3 regions of the Peribacillus sp. NPDC060253 genome follow, and region 1 is predicted to be linked to each of the others. Evidence: riboswitches for the same ligand, from Rfam matches in the RefSeq annotation. Region 1 holds a riboswitch; each other region holds the start of a gene.

The links. A riboswitch is a leader RNA that binds a small molecule or an ion and turns the genes downstream of it on or off. The one in region 1 is predicted to bind glycine.
Region 2: linked by a shared signal. The riboswitch ahead of ACFWE9_RS18565 (IS6 family transposase) and the one ahead of ACFWE9_RS21700 (amino acid permease) in region 1 are both predicted to bind glycine.
Region 3: linked by a shared signal. The riboswitch ahead of ACFWE9_RS02725 (M20 family metallopeptidase) and the one ahead of ACFWE9_RS21700 (amino acid permease) in region 1 are both predicted to bind glycine.

What each region holds. Positions count from the first base shown of each region.
Region 1 is NZ_JBHXAS010000115.1:11,533-14,294, forward strand. It holds gene ACFWE9_RS21700 (amino acid permease) at 158-1,537, opposite strand; glycine riboswitch at 1,893-1,949, opposite strand; glycine riboswitch at 1,953-2,052, opposite strand; gene ACFWE9_RS21705 (hypothetical protein) at 2,334-2,561, opposite strand; partial or broken gene ACFWE9_RS21710 (NAD(P)-binding domain-containing protein) at 2,588-2,701, opposite strand.
Region 2 is NZ_JBHXAS010000078.1:15,302-23,319, reverse strand. It holds gene speB (agmatinase) at 1-837, shown strand, start outside; glycine riboswitch at 1,028-1,127, shown strand; partial or broken gene ACFWE9_RS18565 (IS6 family transposase) at 1,624-1,783, shown strand; gene ACFWE9_RS18560 (ROK family protein) at 2,220-3,425, opposite strand; gene uxaC (glucuronate isomerase) at 3,663-5,066, shown strand; gene ACFWE9_RS18550 (glycoside-pentoside-hexuronide (GPH):cation symporter) at 5,217-6,620, shown strand; gene ACFWE9_RS18545 (glycoside hydrolase family 31 protein) at 6,787-8,018, shown strand, end outside.
Region 3 is NZ_JBHXAS010000005.1:55,655-63,672, forward strand. It holds gene ACFWE9_RS02690 (M42 family metallopeptidase) at 1-955, shown strand, start outside; gene ACFWE9_RS02695 (DUF84 family protein) at 1,039-1,551, shown strand; gene ACFWE9_RS02700 (AraC family transcriptional regulator) at 1,713-2,582, shown strand; gene ACFWE9_RS02705 (YtoQ family protein) at 2,728-3,177, opposite strand; gene ACFWE9_RS02710 (hypothetical protein) at 3,261-3,809, shown strand; gene ACFWE9_RS02715 (thioredoxin family protein) at 3,920-4,231, shown strand; gene ACFWE9_RS02720 (DUF1444 domain-containing protein) at 4,282-5,088, shown strand; glycine riboswitch at 5,462-5,565, shown strand; gene ACFWE9_RS02725 (M20 family metallopeptidase) at 5,832-7,019, shown strand; gene ACFWE9_RS02730 (DNA translocase FtsK) at 7,621-8,018, shown strand, end outside.

The sequences.
Region 1 (2,762 bases):
TTATTCAATTTGGTAAATTTAGAATAGTAGTTGTGGCTAATTATGTCAAGCATTTTTGAAAGCGCTAACAAAACTATTCTAAAATAATCTTTTTCTCATCAAAATATGATCATTCAGATATCTTAATGGTTGCTTATTAATGCGGGCAGATTGCCACTTAATTTCCCGCTGCCTTCCTCTGATTCGAATGATCTACCTCCGTTTTCCGCATCTTATAAATCGCAATCAGCATAATAAACCAAATAGGAGTTACGAACAAGGCAACACGAGTATCCTCCGAAAGGGCAAGCACAACAAGTACGAACACTAGGAAAGCAAGGATCAAATAATTAGAAATTGGATAAAGTGGTAATTTAAATTTGTTCATTTTCGCTAGATCTGGCCTTGTTTTGCGGTATTTTAAATGACTGATGACAGTAACTCCCCAAATAAAAATGAAACATACTGTAGAAATACTTGTAATTAACGTAAATACTCCTTCTGGCATTAAATAGTTCAATACAACGGAAATTAGAATGACGACAGTTGAAAAGGCCAATGCATTGGCAGGTACTTTACGGGCATTAAGTTTTGCAAATGGCACAGGTGCATTTTTATCTTTGGCAAGTGAGTATACCATCCGGCTTGTACTGAAGATTGCGCTATTACATGCTGAAGCAGCTGATGTTAGGACGACAAAATTGACGATACCAGCAGCCGCAGCGATACCAACAGCCACGAATACTTGGACGAATGGGCTTTCCGATGGGATGATTGCGTTCCACGGATAAACACTCATAATGACAATAAGTGCGCCAATGTAGAAAATTATTATCCGAATAGGAATATTATTGATTGCTTTTGGGATAACTTTTTCTGGATTTTCTGTCTCACCAGCTGTAAGTCCTACAAGTTCAATACCAACAAACGCAAACACTACCATCTGGAATGAGAGGATAAAGCCATTTATTCCATTTGGGAACATTCCTTCGTGGCTCCATAGATTCGTGAAACTGGCTACGCCTGAATCTGTGGAAAAGCCTTTAATAATCATGAAAATACCGATAACAATTAGTGCTAGAATAGCGATGACTTTAATTAATGCGAACCAGAATTCCATTTCGCCAAAAAGTTTTACGGTTGCAAGATTCATAAATAGCAAAATGACAAGCGCAAATAATCCTGGCATCCACTGTGGTACAGAGGGAAACCAATACTGGGTATAAAGACCAACTGCTGTTAAGTCTGCCATTGCAATTGAAATCCAGCAAAACCAGTAGGTCCACCCAGTTATAAATGCTGCCATATTACCTAAATATTCTCTTACAAAGTCAACAAAAGAATGATAGTTCAAATTGGATAAGAGTAATTCTCCAAGTGCGCGCATGATTAAAAAGCAAATGACGCCTGTAATCATGTAAGCAAATAAAATTGATGGTCCTGCTAAATGAATAGATTTTCCTGCCCCAAGAAATAATCCCGTTCCGATTGCCCCACCAATAGCGATGAGTTGTACATGTCTGTTTTTTAGGCCTCTCTCTAACTTTTGTTCCTGCATGCGATTTCCCACTTTCTAGTTTTATAGGCTATTTATGATTTTTTCCTGACTAAAGGGTCAATCCTTCAATGGGTTAAATAATTAGGTACTGGGAGAATGACCCCACTCGTGTAAGCGCTTTCTTTAATAGGTGCAAGATATAGATTTTTTTCATAACAGATTCATATTCTGTTCCTTTTTAAATTTTTTTCTAATCTGCCAATCTTGCGAAAAAACATAGTGCATTAATCGTTGAATTCAATAGATTGACTCTTTTTTTAACAAATTTCAATGCATACTCCTCTCTTTTTCCTTTTTTTTATCTTTCCAAATACAAAAAAGGACAAAGGAAAGATAGGGGGGTCTTCCTATCTTCCTCTGTCCTTTTACCTGAGAGTTTAACTCCTTCGGTGGCCTGTGGCTCTCTCCAGAGACGCGTCCAATTGTAGTCCTTTTACCTGAGAGATTAGTTCCCTGCTTTTTAGGGTTTGCTCCTTCGGTGCTAAACAACGTTTAGTCTCTCCCACAATCATCATCCGCTGATATAAAGTTGCTTTAATAGTTGTATCTTAACGGGTTTTAATGGAAATTACAATAACTATCTGAAAAATGCTTATTTTCTGAAATTTAAACATAGACGATATCGATTTTTCTGACAGTTCATAAATTAGAAGTTATTAACTTACAAAATCAAATTTGTTGAATCGTAGGTGCAAACCGACCCACTTTTGAACGGATGCTGAGAAAAACGAAGGATTTAGGCATTTTTGTCCATTGAAAATACTTCTAAATCTAAAGATGGGAAAGGATATAATGTCTATATTTTTAACACAATTGATGTATGGAAAAAGAGAAAATTGAAGTATTGCGAGACTCGCGAGAATCCTTGCAGCAGTATGGATTGCTTAGAGGCACCCTCCTTCTCTTCTTTAGCAACTTCCTCTTTGTCCCAACCACTTGCTATATTAGCAATGAGGATAATGGCTAGAACCCATACCCACCACTTCTTTGGCTTCTTTAGCTTGATTTTCTTTTCCTTACTCATTTTAGTTCATACCCCCTTTACAGTTCAGACGGACGATTGTAAACAGAAATAGAATAACCTCGACTTTCAATATTTAACGCTAGACTTTTACCCATTACGGCTAAACCTATCACACCGATTGTTGTTTCGCCATGGTCCATTCGTCCCTTCTTAATTATTATAGTTCATCATTTATTTAATCTATCGTATTTGTTACTAGAG
Region 2 (8,018 bases), on a different contig from region 1:
CCAAGAGGAATTCGTGAAGGCTCTACATTATATAGTTTCGGGTTAGATGGCGCCTATGATATTGAAAATGATATCATGTATCTTGGCCCGAAATGGAAAGTCGTTGATTGCGGCGATGTAGACATTGTACATGGGGATATGATGCAATCCCATGATAATACGGAAGAAGCCATTAGAAAAATCGTTTCAAAAGGTGCAATGCCGGTTGTTTTAGGTGGAGATCATTCCATTACAATTCCAGTAGGAAAGGGATTGGGTGAACTCGGGCCCTTTCATGTGATCCAGATTGATGCGCATTTAGACTGGGCAGATCACCGTTCAGGAATGCGGGTTGGACATGGAAGCTGCATCCGCCGCTTATCTGAAATGAATCATGTTCAAAAGATTTTCCAATTGGGAATTCGTGGAATCAGCAGCAGTATAAAAGAAGATGTCGATGCTGCCAGAGAATACGGAAGTGTCATCTTGTCTCCACGTCAAATGAGAAAGATGGGATTTGAACAGGTTCTGGAACTTATTCCAGCAGGTGAAAAATATTATATTACCATGGACATTGATGGCCTCGACCCATCGATCGCCCCTGCGACAGGCACACCTTCTCCTGGAGGCCTGCTTTATGATGAAGTCAACGAAATACTCCATGGGATTGCAAAAAGAGGAGAAGTAATCGGTTTTGATATGGTAGAAGTAGCTACTCCTTACGATCATGCGGGAATAACTGGACAAGTGGCAGCGCGCCTCTCATTAGACTTGCTTAGTTATGTTTTAAAAGAAAAAGAGAAAAACCAGGCTGCAATCAGCGATTATCAAGAGCAGAACTTCATAAAGAAGCATTAGTCTGTTAAATTTGAAAGCATTTGCTGATATAAAGTGATTTTCCTCCGTGTTATCTTTTCTTAGTTTCCTGAATAGGTATAAATAAAGAGGCGATTCCATAAAAAACACATAAGTAAATAATGTACAATCACCGAAGGAGCATGTTCCCAAAAAAACTTGGAACAAATCTCTCAGGTAAAGAACCACAATGAGACGCAACTCTTGAGAGAGCGTTTATAAAACGCCACCTAAGGGGAAGACTCTTTTTAGCATAGAGTTAAACTCTCAGGTAAAAGGACAGAGAAGGGAATGTTGCCATTACCTTCTCTGTCCTTTTTTGCGTGCAAAAACAGGGAACATGATATGGAGTGGCAGCAGCTATCTAAAAAAGAGGAAATAAGAATGAGTTTGCAGAAGAATGATTAAACCATTTTTGAAGCAATTGAAAGCGAAAGGCAGCGGCAACATCCAACATTAGAGTTGATCGCATCAGAAAACTTCGTCAGCCAAGATGAACGAACGGGCTTTGCCTCTCTAAAAATACCGTCCATTGGTGCATTAACCTGGAATGAAGATGGAGTTTAACATCTTCACCGACAAATGCTTTCCCTGTACGGGTAGTTCCAGGCATAACTTTCTTGATTATGTGTAAACATTTGATGCAGCCTGTTACTGCTAAAAAAATAAGAGAACCCCTTTGATCAAATGCCAGGCCATCTAACCACAGCATAAAATCATCCGATATGAACTTTCAGAATTTATCATTTTCTTCCATGTATATTCCGATTCCCTTGCCTTCAAGTATAGTACCTGTATCGTACAGTGGATTCCGAAGGTTAATGTTATCTAAGTGAATTCAGTGATAAACAAGCAGCCAAACGCTTTCTCAAGAAAGCATTGGCTTTATCGTATGTGTCCAGACGCCTGTCATAACAGTGGAAAAAACCACGCGTATCCTGTAGCCATTTAGTAGTTAAAAGATAGGGGAGAAGTCTGTTCAAAATCAGGTGAATTGTATCCACGAGCTGTTTGGATTAACCGCATAAAGTAGCATTCCGTTAGAAATCCTATTAGTTTTTTCAAATTCACATTATGTTTGCACCAGAACCAAATCCCATTAATTGAATCTTTTCTTCTTTTGTAAGTGTGGTCAAACGTACGTTCTTTTTTGGGTTATTGATTATTTGTGAATTTTTAAAAATAATAGAATTGGAAATTCTTATTGAAGGGAGACTTTATCTCAACTTCTAGATTAAGGGCTGTTCAGCAGCTAAAATTTAGGTTTAAGAGTAAATATCTGGGAATAAAAACCATAAAGCTTTTTTACTAAAGCTTTATGGTTTTTATAGCTGTTAGGAAAGCATCAGCCTAGTTTTCTGTGAGAAAGAATCCTTAACCTATAACTATTTGACAGACATATTATTCAGTGAATGAATATGTTCTATTGATTCAGGATATACAAAGTTAGGCATCGTAATTTCAAGAAAATTCTTAATCACCAATGCACACGCACCCAATTCACATGCTTTTTTTCCAATTGAGGATATTAATAATTCTCGATAATGAATTGTGGAGGAAGAAAGATTTTTCTTAATTTCATTTATAGAATCTGGGTATAGAGAAAGTAATTCACTATCAATTATTAGAACTTCAGGGTTATATATGTTGATGATATTATTCAAACCGATTGAAATATAATAGATGAAGTTTTCCATTTGTCTATGTAGTTCAGTATCGTTTTGATTAAGCCATTCTTCAATATGTTTATAAGTTATAGTACTAACTTGTTTTTCTTTAGAAAGTTGTGTTAAAAAGATTGACTCAGAAGCATATCTTTCCCAGCAGCCTTTGTTCCCACAAGCACAAAGGTCTCCTCCTGGTTGGATAATCATATGACCAATCTCTCCAGCATAGCCATCATGTCCTTTAGATAATTTGTTATTTATTACTATACCAAGGCCTATACCTGATCGAAGTGTTATGCATACCAAATTATCTGATTTATGAAATGTGTAGGCTCGTTCAGCAAAAGCTGAAAGATTTGCATTATTTTCAAGATATACGTTAACGTTTAACTCTTTTTCTAAATCATTCTTTAAGTCCACATCATACCAGTTTAACCGAGGAATATAATGAATGAGTTCATCTGTAGAGACAAGACCATGAATTGAAATTGCTACACCAATAAGTCCGTATCTAGACTTAAGGCATTCATTTTTATATTTATTAATTTTTTCAACTAGTATATCAAAGATATCCGAATAACTTGTCGTATGTATTTTAATAGTATCTGACGAAACAGGATGACCAAGAAGGTTAGAAAGAGTGAAAGAGATTTGACTATAATCTAAATCAATACCTAATGCATATCCTGCTGCTCCATTTAAAGATAGCATTATAGGTTTTCTTCCAACTTTTGAATGATCCTGCTGTGTCTCAATAATAATATCTTCATCAATTAAGCTTGCAATCTGTACTGAAATAGTGGCTTTTGTTAATGTTGTAATCTTAGACAATTCTGCCCTTGAAATTATTCCTGCTTCTACAATTTTACTAATAATTAAAGATCGATTTAATTTCCTGATATAAGCTGCATCACCAGTAGGCATAAATGTGTCCTCCAAATCTTAACTGACATTGTTCTTTATTATAGCATTTTCATTTGAAAAATATTGACTCTTAAATTAAAGAATTTTAATTGACTGAATTTTATAAACATGATAAATTATTTCTTATAATTAATTAGTTTACTAGTCGAACAAATTAAATTAACCAAAAATGAAAGTGTTTACATTGAGAGTTTTAATCTTATAAATTTGATTTTATTCCCCTAGGAGGAAAATAATATGAAATATTTTTTAGGAGACGATTTCTTACTTTCCACACCTACAGCAGTTCAGTTATATAAAAATACAGCAAAAGAAATGCCAATCTTTGATTTTCACTGCCATTTAGATCCAAAAGAAATTTTTGAGAATAAACATTATGAAAACCTTACTCAACTATGGTTAGCAGGCGATCACTACAAGTGGAGAACGATGCGAATGAATGGTATAGGGGAGCATTTTATAACAGGAGAAGCTAGTGATTGGGAAAAGTTTTTTGCTTGGTCTCAGACGGTACCATATTTAATTGGAAATCCACTTTACCATTGGACTCATATGGAATTAAAGAGCTTTTTTGACATTGATAAAAGACTTAGTCCCGATACCGCGCTGGAAATTTGGGAAGAATGCAATAAAAAATTACAAGATACGGAGTTTACACCGCAATCTTTTATTAAGAAATCTAATGTGCAATTTATTGGTACTACAGACGACCCTATATCTACTCTTGAATACCACCAATTATTAAACCATGATTCTACGTTTAAAACAAAGGTTGTACCAACCTTTCGACCTGATGGAGCACTGTTTATTGAACGTCCAACTTTTCAAGATTGGTTAAAGAATCTAGAGCAAGTAGTTCATCAACGAGTGACATCTATTGCAGAATTAATTAAAGGACTTCAATACCGAGTTGACTTTTTTCATGAAAATGGAGGCAGGGCAGCCGATCATGATATTCCTTACATGGAGTATAAAGAAGTAACTCTAGCAGAGGCAGAAACAATTTTTACAAAACGTATGAATGGAGAGTCGCTTTCACAAGAAGAATTGATCAAGTATCGATCTTTTCTTCTAAAAGAACTAGGGAAAATGTACGCTCAAAAACAATGGGTGATGCAATTACATATTGGGGCTATGCGAAATAATAATACAAAAATGAAAAATCTTTTGGGCTCGGATACAGGGTTTGATTCAATTGGAGAAGCAAACATCGCACGAGGATTATCGCATCTTCTTGATGCGCTTGACCAAGAAGATGCGTTGCCAAGAGTCGTATTATTTAATTTAAATCCTAAAGACAATCCGGTATTAGCCTCCATGATGGGGAATTTCTATGAAGAAGGCGTTCCAGGAAAAGTTCAGCTTGGTACAGCTTGGTGGTTTAACGACCACATTGATGGAATAGAGAAACAAATGAAAGATTTGGCTAACGTCGGGTTACTTAGTCATTTTATTGGTATGCTGACAGATTCTCGCAGCTTTCTTTCCTATGAAAGACATGATTATTTCCGTCGGATCCTATGCAGCCTAATCGGGAAATGGGTAGAACAAGGAAGGGTTCCAAACGATAATGTGCTTCTTCAAACACTGATTGAAAATATTTCCTATTACAATGCAGAGAAATACTTTTTACAGCGTTAATACAGGAATGCTCTTTTTGCTTATGAAAGATATTGTAAGTATCAAAGGGGGTGATAGTGCTTAAGGGTTAAAATAAACACTATTTCTGCTTCTTTATGAAAAGGTTTACAATACAGGGGTTATATATGGGAGAAAGAAGGGGATGGTTATATGGGATTACCAGTGGTTCCGGTTAAAAAGACAGCGGTCACCGCTTCTAAAAAGCTCACTTTTAAAGAAAAGTTGTCTTACGGTTTTGGTGATATTGGTAACGGCCTTATGTTTGATATGGGACAGTTATACCTTCTGAAATTTTATACAGATGTTTTAGGAATCTCCGCTTACTGGGGAGGATTGGTGTTTTTAATTTCTAAAATCTTCGATGCATTTGCAGATACAAGTGTTGGTGCATTTGTAGATTCAAGAACAAATATCTCAAAACGAGGAAAGTTCCGCCCGTTCATTTTATGGGGAACTGTTCCACTGGCATTAATGACGGTCATCTCATTCTTAGCTCCAGACTTTTCGGATAATGGGAAGATTGTGTGGGCGTTTATCACCTATATGGGGTTTGGTCTAGCATACTCAATTGTTAATATCCCGTACGGATCATTATCTGCTGCCATGACGCAAGATCCAATTGATCGTGCATCTTTAGGTTCATTTAGAGCAATTGGTAGTCAAATGGCACTTCTTATTTCTGGAATGGCAGTTATTCCGATTGTAGTTCAGTTTGCTAATAAAGAAATAGGATACATCGTTGCTATATCTGTGATGGTAATATTCGGAATATTTTTTCATCTTATTTGCTATCACAATACAACAGAAAATGTTATTAGAGCACCAAAAAATGAAAAGGTTCCGCTGTCTACGTTATTCAAGGCATTGGTTTCAAATCGACCTCTTATTGTATTGTGTTTAGCAGCTTTGTTCATGATTACTTCATCCAATATTCGCAACGCTGTTCAATTGTACTACTTAGAATACAATTTAAAGAATCCGGAACTTATGTCAATGCTATCATTTTTAAGTATTGGGCTCGCTGTAGTTGGTTCAATGTTCATTCCAACAATGGTAAAAAGAATTGGTAAGAAAAATACCTTCATGCTTGGACTTATGGTTTGCATTGCTAGTGATGTTTTGAATTTTGTATTGCCAACAAGTACGGCTACGTTTTTAACTATTTTCTCTTTGGGAAACTTTGGGTTATCGTTTGCACTTGGTCTACCTTGGGTAATGATTGCTGATTCTATTGATTATCATGAGTGGAATTCAGGAGAACGTACAGAAGGGATTGTTTATTCAACGTACAGTTTCTTCCGAAAGCTTGCACAGGCTCTCGCTGGTTTTATTCCAGGGGTAGCACTAGGGCTTATTGGATATGTTCCAAATATTCAACAGTCTGCAGATACACTGTTAGGTCTTAAAGGACTGTTATTTCTTGCTCCAGCAGCCCTCAATATTATTGGATTAATTATCCTATTTTTCTTCTATAATCTTACAGATAATTTATACAGTAAAATTGTAGCTGACTTAAAAGAAAGAAATAAAGATAATCAGCCTGACTTAAACTAAACCTAAGAGGAGACGTGACGAAAAAGTTTCTTAATTATTTTTGTATGCGTTTTATTAAAGGCAGTACTTTATTCTTGCATCAAATAATTATTAGAGAGCATCTCTGATGTTAGCTTAATCTTATACTATTTGATCTATAATATACACACAGAGAAGGAGATATCAAATGAGCATTAAGGAGAACTATCAGTTTACTTTCATTAAAGAGAATAACAATATTCTTGACTTTAAATTACTAGATGGAAACACATATGCAAAAATTATGGTGCTTGAAAAAGACATCATTCGAATCTTATTTACAGATGGAGAAAAATTAAAGCTTGATAAAACCTGGAGTGTAGCACCGGGACAAGCTGATGTTCCATTGGAGGGCCGTGATCGTTTGGATACAAACGGTTTTTCACTACCAAATTATGAATTTAGACAAGATGAAGATGAATTCATTGTAGAAACTTCACTCATAAAGATTCAGGTGAAGTTAAATGGATTTAAGATCAGCTGGTTTTATCGTGATAATTCTGAGTGGGAGAACTTTGCGAATGATCGACAAACTCAGGCATATAACTTTGATGGCTCACTTTGTCAGGACATAGTTCATTATTTAAAGCGCGATTTAAATGAACAATATTTCGGATTAGGTGAAAAAACGGGCTCAGTTGATAAGCATGGAAAGCGCTATCGGATGCAGACAATTGATGCGATGGGTTACGATGCAGAATATAGTGATCCCCTTTATAAACATATTCCATTTTATATTACACGACAGAAGAAAACTGGATTTTCATTTGGAATTTTCTACGACAATTTGTCCAGCTCTATTTTTGAATTAGGTACAGAGCTTGATAATTATCATGAGTTATACAGATATTTTCAAGCTGAACATGGTGATTTAGATTACTATATTATCGCAGGTCCGAAAGTTAAAGATGTCACTCGCAAATTTTCGTGGTTAACTGGGCAAACAATCTTTCCACCAAAATGGAGTTTAGGCTATTCTGGATCGACAATGAGTTACACTGATGCTCCGGATGCGCAAGTGCAGTTAAATAAATTCCTAAAGCTTTGTGAAGAACATGATATATTATGTGATTCGTTCCAATTGTCATCAGGATATACATCAATCGGCAATAAACGTTATGTGTTTAATTGGAACCATTCAAAATTTCCGTCTCCTAAAAAGATGGTACAGAATTTTCATGATAAGGATGTACGATTGTGTGCAAATATTAAACCATGTTTATTAAAAGATCATCCATTATTTAATGAGTTGAAAGAAAAAAAGATGTTTATAACAAACAGTAAGACAGAAGAACCTGAAATGGCACAATTTTGGGATGATATCGGCGCTTATTTAGACTTTACTAACAAAGAAACGTATGATTGGTGGAAAGGTCAAGT
Region 3 (8,018 bases), on a different contig from region 1:
CGTCCAAGACCGGCTTGGTGGAATTTTTGGCGTAAAAAGAGGGTATGAAGAAGGACCCACGATACTTGTTGCCGGTCATATGGATGAAGTAGGCTTCATGGTCACCTCCGTAACGGAAAATGGAATGATTCGCTTTCAGACTCTAGGAGGCTGGTGGAGTCAGGTGCTTTTGGCACAAAGAGTGGAAATCATTACCGATAATGGTCCTGTCATTGGTGTCATCGGTTCGATTCCGCCTCATTTACTTGATGAATCACAACGCTCAAAACCAATGGATATCAAAAATATGCTTATTGATATTGGTGCGGATGATAAGGAAGATGTGAAGAGAATCGGTATTAAGCCTGGTCAGCAGATTGTGCCGATTTGTCCATTCACGCCAATGGCCAATGAGAAAAAGATTCTCGCAAAAGCCTGGGATAATCGCTACGGCTGCGGACTGGCAATCGAGTTGTTAAAAGATCTGAAAGATGAAACATTACCGAATGTCTTATATTCCGGAGCAACCGTGCAGGAGGAAGTGGGATTACGGGGGGCGCAAACGGCGGCTCATATGATCAAACCGGATATTTTCTTCGCTTTGGATGCAAGCCCGGCAAACGATATGTCAGGCAGTAAAAGTGAATTTGGCCAGCTTGGGAAAGGGGCACTGCTCCGCATTCTTGATCGTTCGATGGTTACACATCGCGGCATGAGGGAGTTCATCCTTGATACAGCAGAGTCTAATGATATTCCGTATCAATATTTCGTATCCCAAGGCGGCACGGATGCAGGCAAGGTCCATATTGCAAATGAGGGCATTCCAAGTGGTGTGATTGGTATTTGTTCACGCTATATTCATACACATGCATCCATGATTCATATTGATGATTATGCCGCTGCACGTGAATTGATTGGAAAATTGGTTCGTTCCTGTGATAAAACGACATTTGAAACATTGATAAATAACGGCTGATAGAGGAAGCTGAAATGGAAAGGGATACAGTCAGATATCCTTTTCCAGCAGCTTTTTTTTTGCATAGAAGGAAGGTAACTATTATGAAAATAGCAGTGGGCAGTAAAAATCCGGCGAAGGTAAAGGCTGTGCTGGGCGTATATGAAAAAGCTGATATCATATCACTCCAAGTGGAAAGCGGGGTTTCGGAACAGCCATTTTCAGATGAAGAAACGATGGATGGGGCAAAGACGCGTGCCCTGAACTGCTTGATTCACAGTGATGCCGAAATCGGTATTGGACTTGAAGGCGGCGTCGTGAAAATGGAGCAAGGCCTATTTCTGTGTAATTGGGGTGCGATGGCAACGAGAGACGGCGCGGTCTATGTTGCAGGCGGTGCGAGAGTTCCACTCCCCGAAATTGTAGCTGAGAGGCTGCTGGGCGGCGAAGAACTGGGACCGGTGATGGACAACTTCACAAAGCAAGAGAATATAAGCAAAAAAGAAGGAGCGATTGGCGTGTTTACTAATGAGCGAATCACCAGAGGAGATATGTTCCTTCATATCATGAGGATGCTTGCAGGTCAACACGAGTATAAGCTGAAAATGAAAAAGTAGAATGTTTGAATTACTGGCATGAGTGTATGCTTCATTTTGATATTTCAGCAGTACGATATCAATTCTACGAGCGATTTAATGGAATACTGCCACAACAGAGCAAGATTTGACAGGATTTAAATTTGTCGGGTTGCTAGTATAGATGACAAGGAGTGAGTGGGATGGGGTGGATTGAATCGATCCAAAAGGCCCTTGACTATATCGAGGAGCACTTATTGGATGACCTGACAATCGAGAATATTTCCTGGGAAGCGAATGCCTCCGCTTTTCACTTTCAACGGACGTTCACCATCTTAACGGATATATCCGTTGGTGAATATATCCGGCGCCGAAGATTGACCTTGGCGGCGCAGGAGATATCAAGCACAAATGGCAAGGTTATTGATTTAGCCTACAAGTATGGCTACGACACTCCCGAGGCCTTCTCAAAAGCTTTTCGAAGGCAGCATGGAGTATCTCCAAGTGAAGCCCGGAAGTATATGGGGAAGCTGAAATTCTATGAACGCCTGGTGATACAGGTGATTTTGAAAGGGGAAAAACCGATGAAATACAATATCCTTGAAAGAGATTCTTTTCAATTGATTGGGATCAAGCAAGAGTTTTCTTTGGTTAATGAAGGAAATTTGGTTGGGATTCCGAAGTTGTGGGAGAAAGTGAATGCGGATGGAACGAGCGACAAATTAGAGCAGCTGAACAATGGCCAAATAGTTGGATTGCTCGGTGTGTGTGTCGATAAGAGGGCAGAGGAAAAAAATGAAACGATGGATTATTGGATAGCTGCAGAGTATGCCGGGAAAGTACCCGAAGAGTTTTCAACCCTTACGATACCGGCTTCCAAGTGGGTTGCATTTGAAGTTCACGGACCTATGCCTGATGCCATTCAAAAAGCGTGGAAGCAAATTTTTTCCGAATGGTTTCCTACAAGTGGTTATGAACATGCCGGAATTCCTGAACTGGAAGTATACACGAATGATGACGCTTCAAACCCTGATTATTACTCAGAAATTTGGATTCCTATTAAAAATAGATAAGTTTAAATGCATTTCGCTTGTAGGGTGGGTTATTCTGTTTCCCTACAAGCTTTTTGCGGTTTGATTGTACATAATCGTTTTCCCTTTTACCTTGATGAATGCATTATTCTAGAATGGCAGGCATGATTGGTTCGTCAAGGGAGAGTCACAATCCATCTTCAAAAATATAAGAGAGCACCTTCATGGCTTGATTCACGGATTCGACCGTGACACTCGCCTTTTCTGATAATTCCTTTAAGGCATGGTGATGGGATTCGGGGCGGATCAAAATAAGCGGTTTACCGAGTGAAACGGCAGTGCTTGCGTCCATGGCGGTATTCCATTGTTTATATTTCTCGCCAAACAGAGCAACGACCAGGTCAGCTTTTTTCATCAAAAGACCTGTCCGCAAATTATTAATTTGGGAAGCGGCCGTATCCTTTTGAATCGGGTTCGGTTGTTCACCAAGAATATCTTCACCGATATGATCGGATCGTTCATGGTTCTCCATCGGACCGACAAATTCTAACGGTAGCTTCAAGGCAGCGGCCTTATCTCTCAACTCACTTCTCCAATTTGAATGGATTTCCCCAGCAAGATAAACGGTTAATTTCATGGTTTTCCTCCTCTGAATTTAAATTGCTTTCATTGTATCATGTTTTGAGAAAATGGATGAATTTCATAAATAAGGATAATAGTATGCATAAGAGAGTAAAAGTGACGGCTGGAGGAATGACAATGGCTTTATCGAATAAAAAATTTCTTATTATATTTCTGATATTGAGCAGTTTGATTGTGGGCTGCTCCAGTATCGATAGACAAACAAAAAAAGCAGAGAAGGCCGCAGAATTGGCATTTCGAAACGATGAAAAACAGCCCAATATTGAGGCAGGGCTTATTCAGGTATATATGCCAAAGGGTTTTAAAGTAGTGGAAGAACATGATAATAATTTGATTTTACAAAAAGGTGATAAGATTTATATATTATTTGTCAATCCTAATGAAAAGGAAGACAGCTCCGTCTTATTTTTGGCGATAAAGGAACAAGATGATCAATATGTGGTGCTGCATTCATTTCAAAATGATGATAAGTTCGGTTTTATCTCGATTAAAGAGTCACCGAATGAAAAGTATGAGCTAGCAGTGGGGATCGGTGGAGTCAAGTTGACAACGGAAACGGATAAGGACCATTTAAAAACCGATGCGAAACAAATGATGGAAGTCGTTTCATCTGTGCCGCAAAAATAAGTAAAAGTGCTGTCGTTCAACCAATCCGTATTAATGGTTGATTTCTAGAGAGTCTGGTATGATGGGATTATAAAACCTAAGATATCATTTAGAGCAGGAGGAATATTCAAATGGAAAATTTACAAACTGTGGAGCAATATGATGCATTAAAAAATGAAGGCAAACATATTTTTCTTTTTTCAGCAACATGGTGTGGAGATTGCCGTGTAATCGAACCGATCATGCCCGAGATTGAAACGAAATTTCCGGATTTTACATTCATTTATGTAGATCGAGATGAATTCATCGATGTGTGTGCAGCTAATGATGTATTCGGTATACCAAGTTTCATTGCTTATGATAATGGCAAAGAGCTAGGCAGATTCGTGAGCAAGGATCGCAAAACACAAGAACAAATTGAGGAATTCATTCAATCACTATAATCAATTTCCCCTTCTCGCTGGGGATTTTTCAATGAAGAGGAGGGTCAAACATGAAAATGGACAGCACGAAGCTGAAAAATATCTTGAAGGATCGTTTAAAAGATGATAACCGATCATTCAAATTCGATAGCAAGCAAGATACGTTACGGGTGGAAAATGTGAAAACCGGGAAGGGGATCACCATCGAGTTGCCTCCTGTACTTGCTAACTATGAAAACGTGCAGGAAAAAGCCATCGATGAGGTTGCCTATTACGTGGAAGAGGCCTTGAATGTAATGGGCGGAGAACACAGCATGGTAGGCAAGGAGAAATCCATTTTCCCTGTCATCCGTTCGACTTCCTTTCCAATGGAATCAGAAGAAGGAAATCCTTTTTTATTCGATGAGCATACGGCTGAAACCCGGATACTTTACGCACTCGATTTGGGGAAGACCTACCGTTTGATTGATGAAAAGATGATTCAACGGGAAAATTGGCAGGGTGAAAGGATCCGTGAAATTGCCCTTTTCAATGCCCGGTCCCTTTCCACTGAAATGAAGTCGGATATCGTTGCCGGTAATAAATTTTACTTTTTAAACACCAATGATGGATATGATGCTAGCCGAATTCTTAACGACTCCTGGCTTCGGGACATGAAGGACAAGATGGAGGGGACCATGGCGGTGGCCATTCCGCATCAGGATGTCATCATCATTGCCGATGTGAAGAACGATACGGGATATGATATTCTGGCACAAATGGCCATGAGCTTCTTTGCGAGCGGTCATGTACCGATAACGGCTCTATCATTCCTTTACGAAGAAAATGAGTTGGAGCCCATCTTCATTATGGGTAAAAACAAAAAGCGTGAACAATGAATCATTGAAAAACATAGGACCGTGTCAGCATGGAAAAGTTCCAGCTTGGCAGTGGTCCTTTATTTATGGAGTACTATGTGCAAGTTTAGTAGAGTTAGAAGTTTTCAGGTCCATATGTTCAATGAAAAGGAAGCGTGAGTGACAAAGCAGCAAGGAATTTTTTTTTTACAGCCGTAAGTAATCATAATTCCGAGAGGGATATCTCCGGAATGTTCTGTTTAATGGTGTTGAAATTTATTTTAGTATGGGTGATAATATAGTTAGATTATTTTGAAAATAGAGATTATTGCTGATGGTGAATAGGGACTGGTATGAGTTTCAGTCTGAATTGGTTCACGATTTTAAAAAACTGAATATTTAAATTATATAGCGGATGAATGTTGTGGGAGAGTGCAAAATATAATGCCACCGAAGGAGCAAGTTCCAAAAATCACCCTTGGATCAAATCTCTCAGGTAAATGGAACCGCAACTGGACGCAACTCTGGAGAGCGCGTATGAAACATGATGCCACCAAAGGGGAAATCTCCAGAAAATAAAATGGAGTTAAACTCTCAGGTAAAAAGGACAGAGAAGGGGAGCAGTAAGTTTACGCAACCCTTTTCTGTCCTTTTTTGGCGTGCAAAAAAGAATGGGGCCAGCTTTATTTGGCTTCTGACAGGCAGGCGTGCAGCGAAACGAAGCCTTCCATTTCGAAAGGCCTTCCTGATCAAAAACTTATATTGAAATAAAGGGGGAAAATATTTTGAAAAATCAATTAATGAACATGCTTGAAGCCCGTAAAGAGGAAATGGTTCAAATCCGCCGTCATTTACATGAGAATCCCGAGCTTTCCTTCAAAGAAGAGAAAACAGCACAATATATCATTGATTTTTATAAGGGTAAAGATGTGGACATTCAAACGAATGCAGGAAATGGATTAGGGGTCATCGTAACGATCGAAGGCGGGAAACCAGGGAAAACGATAGGTCTACGAGCCGATTTCGATGCATTGCCGATTACAGAAGAAACGGAGGTTCCGTTCCGATCAACAAATGAAGGTGTCATGCACGCCTGCGGACACGATGGCCATACCGCTTATTTATTGGTCCTGGCAGACTGCCTAGTAGAGTTAAAAGATTCCCTTTCCGGTACCATTAAAATCATTCATCAACATGCAGAAGAAACACCCCCTGGAGGTGCAAAAAGTATTATGGAATCAGGGGTTCTGGATGAACTGGATGCTGTTTTTGGCATTCATTTATTCCCGACATATCCAGCTGGGGAAATTGGATATCGCAGCGGCTTTTCGATGGCTGGAAGGACCTACTTCAAATTGGAAATAAAAGGCATGGGCGGCCATGGTTCATCCCCGCATATGGCCAATGACGCAATTGTAGCAGGTGCCCATTTCGTCACAGCCGTGCAAACCGTTATCAGCCGCCGCTTGAACCCTTTTGATATGGGCGTGGTTACGATCGGTTCTTTTGATGGAAAAGGTAGTTTTAATGTCATTAAAGATTGTATAGAAATAGAAGGGGATGTCCGTTACATGACAGCAGAGACACAAAAGCTGATAGATAAGGAAGTCCACCGGATCGTTAAAGGGATAGAAACGGAATTTGGTGTTCAGTGTGAACTTTCGTATGTGCCTGATTATCCACCGTTATATAATGACCCTGAACTGACTGGATTCGTGAAAAATAGCCTTGAAAGTATGAACGACAAAGATATTAAGAAGGTCATGGAATTTCCGATGTTCTCAGGTTCGGAAGATTTTTCGTATTATGCAGAAAAGATTCCTGGCTGCTTCTTTTACATCGGCTGTAAACCAAAAGGGGTGGAAAGGGCTTATTTCAATCACCATCCTAAATTCGATATAGATGAAGATGCCCTATTGATCGCTGCCAAATCAGTCGCACAAGTTGTATGCAGCTTTGGTGAATCGGAATAGTCAAAATGGCCCTTTCTTAGCAAAAAAAACGCTGGAACCCACAAAACACCGTTCGGTTTAAACGAACGGTGTTTTATAAGTTTCAGCAGTTATATGAATGCCACCGGCGATTTCGTATAGGGTGATGGCATGTGTTACGGACGTCTCTAATAGTTGCATGGAAACTTAATCTCTTTGTAAACGCGATTTAACAGCGGTGTTTTATTTAAATAGTAGACTAGGGACTAAAGTTATTTCGCGGCGGATAGGTTTAAACTCTTTTCAGAAGGGGTTTAGTAGGGTAGGAGTTAGGCGAAAAACGTAGAGTTGGTAAAGAATCGGAAAAAAATGTACATACAAATCCCAATTTAGCTTAAATTTTCTCGATATTTTAAAAATAACTGGTAGAATTAGTTACATAACTACAGATGTAGAAAGAGTGATAGGTTTGAAATGGCTAAATAAGATGAAAAAATGGTTCCAAGCAGAGGAAATTATTGAAATTGAAGAAATTATTATAGATGAACCGCTTGATGAAGAAACATTAAGGAATATGGATTTTTCGAAGATTTCTAAGGAAAAGAAAGAAGAAATAAAAGTTTATAATCAAACAGTGGAAAAAATGTCCCAGACAAAAGATCCGGATACAAAAATCCTGTTTCAATATCCAAAAGGAGAGTTCAAGTTTCCTCTCATTCCCGACAGGGAGCATAACAAAAGAAGCCCTAGGGAAAGAAAGAAAGAAGATCGCGAACCAAAGCAGGGAAACATGACCAAAGAAACGAGAAGGCCAGTGAGGGAGCCTGAACCAAAACGGGGAAGCACGAATCGGGAGCCTGAACCAAAAAGGAGAAGCACGAATCGGGATTCAAACCCAAAAATAGTCCCGTCGAATACTCCATTCCGCCCAACGGAAATCCCTTCACCTATTTATGGATTTCGCCGTCCGGAAAAAAAGATCGTCCCTTCTGAAAAAATTGTCGAATATGAATTAGAAAGCACACTGCCTGTTCTTAAAAA